2 linked regions of the Rhodohalobacter sp. SW132 genome follow. The protein of the gene in region 1 interacts with the protein of each later gene in a pairwise test. Links are inferred from orthologs where the notes say so. Each region holds a gene or a part of one and is shown in the gene's direction. Other genes may lie near its edges. The genes, in order: secD and pheT.

Region 1 (3,205 bases):
TTGTAGCAAGTGGTGATTCTGCAGAAGCGGAACTGCGCGACCGGATCAAAAAATTACCTAAAGAAGCTTCCAACTTCTGGATGCTCATTCAGGATGCATCAAAACTGATAGCAGACCATAAGGATGATTTTCGGATCAGCCCTTTTACCTCATCAAATGATGAAAAGAAGAATGTATCAAGCTGGCTCATTGGACAGTGGAGCACATTTAACAGTCAGCATAGCAGTAATGCAGTCCTTCCCGAAATTGTAAAACCGATCCAGAAATGGATCGCTCCGACCGATCTTGCAACATATACAAAACCCTTTCGTGAGTTATTATTAAAACTGCCGCAAACCGCACTGCTGCCCAATGATTTTGATTCCGGCAGTACCTGGCTTCTCCCCCCTTTGATCAGCGGCATCAGTATCAACGCGCCGTAGCGCTCCCTTTTCTTACCAACGTTTTCTATTTCAATTTCCGGGGATTCTCCCGGCTACCATTATTTTATTAAATAATCATATTTGAACTGCTATGAAAAAACAAAACAACGGATTTAAAATCGGATGTATCGTACTCTTTTTGGGTATGACCATCTGGTATCTATTCCCAACTGTTCAGTGGACTCTGGAACAGCGTCACATCGACGACATGCCGGAGGCCGAACGCGTAACCTATCTTGATGAAAACCGGGAGCGGCTTCAGAATCTTCAAGCCCGATCACTCTCTCTTGGACTTGACCTTCAAGGCGGCATGTATGTAACGCTTGAAGTTGGCGTTGCCCAGCTTATTCATGAACTCGCAGGTGATTTTGCGGATGACAGTCTCGAAGATATCATCAATACAGCCAATGAACGGTCTATGGAGCAGCGTACAGACTTTATCACCGAATTCGTAAATGAATTTGAAAGCCGTGATCCAAACGCTATGCTTAGCCGATACTACCGCTCGGATGCGGAAAACATCACTCGCCGATCAACAAACTCCGAGGTGGAAGAGTACCTTCGGGGCCAGCGCAGCAGCGCCGTTGAACGTGCGATGGAAATTATCCGGACACGGGTTGACCGTTTTGGTGTAACTGAGCCGTCCATCCTGCAGCAGGGAAACAGCCGCCTCGTGGTTGAACTGCCCGGTGTAGATGATGAACAGCGAGTTCGGGATTTGTTGCGCGGAACAGCACGGCTTGAATTCCGCCTGACTCCCAATGCGGATGAAATCAGCAACGCCAGGGATCAAATCATTCAATATTTTGAGGAACAAGCTGAGGAAGAGAACGGCAACAACCCGCTTCTCGAAGTTCTTAATCCACAGGCACGAAGCCAGTATGTAGTTGGATTTGCAGCCGGACCTGACACCGCCCGTGTTAACCAGCTTATTTTCCAGGATGAAGTTCTATCCCTTCTGCCCAGAAATTCAACCCTGATGTGGGGCGCTACACCATTTGCGCAGGACCGGGGTCTCGATCTGTTTGAACTGATTTCTGTCCGTTCACAAGTTGAGATGACCGGCGATATCGTTTCTGAAGCGCGTGTTGCATTCGATCCGAATACAAACGCTCCGGAAGTTTCCATGACAATGGACTCCGAAGGAACCCGGCGATGGGCACGGATTACCGGGGCAAACATTGGCCGGCCGGTCGCTATTGTGCTCGACGGTTATGTGTATTCCTACCCGAATGTTCGCTCGAAAATTACGGGTGGACGATCATCCATCTCCGGAATGGGCGGATTGCAGGAAGCGGAAGATCTTGTAAACATTCTGCTTTCCGGTGCACTTCCTGCACCTCTTGAAATTATTGAGGAGAGAACGGTAGGTGCCACACTCGGTGAGGCATCCATTAAAGCCGGTTTCTACTCTGTTATGTTTGGTTTGCTCATTGTTGCCCTGTTTATGATAGCCTACTACCACGTAGGGGGAGGGATTGCCGATTTGGCGCTTACCCTGAACATCATTTTCATATTAGGGATTCTGGCGGCCTTCAACGCCACACTCACCTTACCGGGTATCGCCGGAATTGTTCTTACGATCGGTATGGCGGTGGATGCCAACGTACTGATCTTCGACCGTATCCGCGAGGAGTTGCGAGCCGGTAAAACACTAAGAGCATCCATCGATAACGGCTACTCGAACGCAATGAGTGCAATTATTGATGCGAACGTAACGACCTTCTTTGTAGCTGTGATTCTGTTCAGCTTTGGCGTTGGCCCGATTAAAGGCTTCGCGATTACGCTGATGGCAGGTATTGCTTCATCACTCTTCAGCGCTATTGTAATCACACGTGTCATTGTAGACTACCTGACTCGTGAAAAAACATCCAGTATCAGTTTTGGATAATCAATCGCTGAACAGAAATTTTTTAAATACTTTAAACACAGGTATCAATTATGAAATGGTTTGAAACACCTAATTTTGATTTTATTAAAGCTCAAAAGATGATGTATGTCGTCTCCGGGTTTTTATTTATCGGGTCCATTGTGGCAGTATTGACGATGGGACTGAATTACGGTATCGACTTCAGGGGCGGAAAAGAGTACGTCTTTGATTTCGAGAATGATGTAGATGTTGTAGAGATACGAGCAGAACTCACCGAAACACTGGGTGCGCCACCTGAACTCAAGCTCTTTGGTTCATCAAGTGATATTCTCATCCGAACAGATGCAGAAGGTGACATCGGTGATGTCCAGAATACTATTATGGCTTCACTCACCCAGCTTTATCCGGATAATCCGGTGACGGTCATCAAAACAGATGTAGTGGGGCCGCGCTTTGCGGAAGACCTCAAGGTTGCAGCGATTAATTCCATTTTATTTGCTGTGGCAGTTATTTTCATCTACATTCTGATACGGTTTAAAGGGTGGTATTTTTCCGCCGGTGCCGTTGCCGCATTGATTCATGATGTGGTTATTGTACTCGGAATTTTCACCATCCTGGAACCGCTGGTGAATTTTAATGTCACGATCGACCAGGCACTGATTGCCGCATTCCTTACCATTGTGGGTTACTCCCTTAACGATACGGTGGTTGTTTTTGACCGTATCCGGGAGAACTCTCTGATCTATAAAACGATGGAGTTTAAGGATATGATTAACAAAAGTTTGAATGACACCCTTAGCCGAACGGTTGTCACTTCGGTTACAACCTTGTTTGTGGTCACCGTGCTGTTTATATTCGGCGGAGAAGTGCTTAAAGGTTTCGCCTTCGCCCTTGTAATCGGAGTCATTCTGGG
Region 2 (3,415 bases), on another replicon or contig:
AACACATACATCGCCCGTACAGATCCGGCTGATGAAAGATACCCAGCCGCCTATCCGATCGATTATGCCGGGACGCGTCTACCGAAATGAAGCGGTTACGGCAAAATCCTACTTCCAGTTCAACCAGGTGGAAGGCCTTTATGTGGATGAAAATGTAACCCTCGGTGAGCTCATCGAAACATTGGTGATGTTCGCCAAACTGATGTACGGAAGCGACGTAAAATACAGGGTGCGTCCCTCCTTCTTTCCTTTCACGGAACCAAGCCTTGAAATGGATATCTGGTGGAACAATGAAAAAGGCGGTCAGTGGCTTGAAATCCTGGGTGCCGGCATGGTGGATCCCAACGTATTCGACGCCGTTGATGTGGATTCAGAAACGTACACCGGTTTCGCTTTTGGAATGGGAGTGGATCGGATCGCCCTGCTGCGCTACGGTATTGACGACATCCGGACCCTCTATGAAAATGACATCCGGGTTCTCCGACAGTTCAAATAAGTTTACGCTCATCAAACGCTTTATATATTTTAGATTATGAAAATTTCTGTTAACTGGCTCAGACAGTACGTAGAAACCGATCTCGACCCGAATGAAATTGCAGATAAACTCACGCTTCTGGGTCTTGAAGTGGAAGAGATTGAACAGATCGGTAATAGTTTTGACAAAATGGTCGTCGGTGAAGTTCAGGCTGTTCGGTCACATCCAAATGCGGATAAACTGCAGCTCTGTGATGTAAATACCGGTGATGAAGTATCTCAGATTGTTTGCGGAGCACCCAATGTTGCTAAAGGACAAAAAGTAGCCGTTGCAAAAGTAGGTGCCACCATGCCCGAACCGATGCCAAACGGAGAATATCTGACCATCAAAAAAATGAAACTCCGCGGTGAAAGTTCATCAGGAATGATCTGTTCCGAAGCAGAACTCGGACTGAGTGAAGATCACTCCGGAATTATGGTTTTGAATGATGATCTCAAAATCGGAACTCCGCTCAATGAGGCCCTCAATATCGAACAGGATACGGTTCTTGAAATCGGGCTGACGCCAAATCGCCCTGATGCCGCCTGCCATATCGGTGTTGCACGAGATCTTGCAGCCGTCCTTGAGGCAGAACTCTCATCTCCGTACACCCAGGTTGATAAACCAGCAAATGACTTATCTGATTCAATTGAGATCTCCATCAAAAACAGTGAGAAATGCCATCGTTACGCCGCTTTTATGGTTGAAGGGGTTACGGTAGAGGAATCCCCGAATTGGCTGAAACAGAGACTTCTCTCCATCGGTCTGCGGCCCATTAACAACGTGGTGGATATCACCAATTATGTGCTTCATGAGATCGGTCAGCCGCTTCACGCGTTTGACTACGACAAGATCGCCGGCAAAAAAATTATTGTCCAGGATTTTGATGAAGAAAAAACCTTCACCACGCTCGATGATGTAAAGCGAACCGTACCTGCCGGAACACTTTTTATTTGTGATGAAAAAGAGCCGGTTGCAGTAGCCGGTGTGATGGGCGGAGAAGATTCGGAAGTAACCGATCAAACCAAAACCATTCTCATTGAAAGCGCCTATTTCGATCCTTCATCCATCCGAAAGGCATCCAAGGCGCTTACCCTGCAAAGCGACAGCTCCTACCGCTTTGAGCGTGGTATCGACCCAACACTGCAGGTTCGTGCAGCCAAACGTGCGGCAGACCTGATTGCAGAAGTCACCGGCGGCAGTGTCGTGAATGGCTACGCTGATATCCACCCGGTAAAACCTGAGCAGAAAAAGGTATCGGTCAGGATTTCACGGATTAATTCGCTGCTGGGTACGGATCTCTCCCTGGAGGAGTCGGAAAAGATTCTGAATCTCCTGGAATTTGAAACCGAGCAAACAGATGAAAACACTTTGAACTGCACGGTTCCTCATTTCCGTCCGGATGTTTCACGGGAAGTGGATCTGATTGAGGAAGTGGGCCGGGTGTATGATTACAACCGGATCCCGCGTCCAGATACGGCTCCCTTTGTAACACCGGAACCGCTCACCGACTGGGAGAATCTGGTTGAGAGAATTCGCGGTTATGCTGTGTCTCTCGCATATAAAGAGATCACAACGAATTCGCTCCTCTCCAAAAAAGAGGCCACGCTTCTGTCGCATGAGGGGAATCATATCGACACACTAAATCCTGTATCCCAGGAAAATACAACGCTTCGCCCCCATCTCTCCGGCGGCTTTCTGAAGGCGGTAAAATACAATCTTCACCGAAACGAAGAGCAGCTCCGGTTTTTCGAAATTGGTCACGTTTTCAACGCTTCTGATGACGGAACCTGGGTGGATGGTGTGGAAGAGCACACGCATCTGCTGCTGGGATTATGCGGTTATAAATCCCACGACTCCTGGACCGGGGATGCGAAGACTTTCAATATTTTTGATTTGAAAGCAGACGTTGAAGCCCTTTTTGAACTGCTTGGTATCGCCGAAATGGTGGAACAAGAAGCTGTGAGTAATTACCGACTCAACTACACCATCGGTGAAGCAGTGGTTGGATCGATCTCCGTGGTTGACGAGAAGCTTCGAAAAGGGTTCGATATTGATCACGCCGCATACATTGCAGAAATCAACATCACGGAACTCTCTGCTATCGATGCAATTCACCGTGATATCCGGTTTCAGAAAGTCTCCCGTTTCCCGGCATTTGATTTTGATGCCGCATTCATTGTCGACCAGGACGTGAGAGCATCGGAACTGGAGCAATCGATCCGTAAAGAAGCGGGATCTGTACTAAAATCTATTGAGGTGTTCGACGTTTATGAAGGAGAGAATATCGGATCCAATAAAAAAAGTATTGCTTTTAGGCTCTCTTTTTTAGATTCTAATAAAACATTGTCGATCAAGGATGTGGAACCTATTGTTAAAAAAGTTGTACATCAACTTGAACGCACCTACGACGCAAAGTTAAGATCATAAGCCTCTGTTACCCATGGCCGACCTTGGTTCACAAAAAGAGACCTTTAAAAACTACCTGGATCAGATTCGTCAGCAGGTTACCCTGCTGAAAAAACAGAATAAAGATCTGAAACGTGAAAATTTACGGCTTAAGGACAAGCTGGAAGGACTTCAGAAAAAACAGGGCGATATTTTCTCTGAGATCAGTGAATCAGAACGAATTGCCATGCGGCACCAGGTGAAGAGCCTGATCAATAAAATTAATAAACATATAGAATAACGGGATCTCCATGCAGTCTATTAAAGTGACCATACTCGGCAAACAGATTCCATTGAAAGTGGAAGAAGGCGAGGTGGAAAGCATGAAAAAAATTGCGGGATTTGTTGATGAAAAATTCCGAATTTACCGCCAGGAGCTTACCAATCAGCCCGACTCTACGGCTATGATCCTCGCATCTCTCAGCATCGCAGGAGAACTGTTTGAACTGCGGC

Evidence for each region.
Region 2: the proteins of secD (region 1) and pheT interact in binary tests that used the Escherichia coli proteins (3 or more experiments, as listed by UniProt). The link is inferred for Rhodohalobacter sp. SW132 from one-to-one orthologs.

Annotation. Positions count from the first base shown.
Region 1 is NZ_QUOK01000006.1:86,989-90,193, forward strand. The notes cover bases 42-2,913. They hold secD (protein translocase subunit SecD), read left to right. Parts: upstream 42-513; coding sequence 514-2,313; downstream 2,314-2,913. Other genes in these bases: DYD21_RS12540 (hypothetical protein), read left to right, coding at 42-422; secF (protein translocase subunit SecF), read left to right, coding at 2,364-2,913. Outside these bases: more of DYD21_RS12540, read left to right, coding at 1-41; more of secF, read left to right, coding at 2,914-3,205. UniProt on the Escherichia coli protein: Part of the Sec protein translocase complex. Interacts with the SecYEG preprotein conducting channel. SecDF uses the proton motive force (PMF) to complete protein translocation after the ATP-dependent function of SecA.
Region 2 is NZ_QUOK01000002.1:43,774-47,188, reverse strand. The notes cover bases 157-3,238. They hold pheT (phenylalanine--tRNA ligase subunit beta), read left to right. Parts: upstream 157-532; coding sequence 533-2,944; downstream 2,945-3,238. Other genes in these bases: DYD21_RS04975 (cell division protein ZapA), read left to right, coding at 3,214-3,238; DYD21_RS04980 (hypothetical protein), read left to right, coding at 2,958-3,203; pheS (phenylalanine--tRNA ligase subunit alpha), read left to right, coding at 157-496. Outside these bases: more of pheS, read left to right, coding at 1-156; more of DYD21_RS04975, read left to right, coding at 3,239-3,415.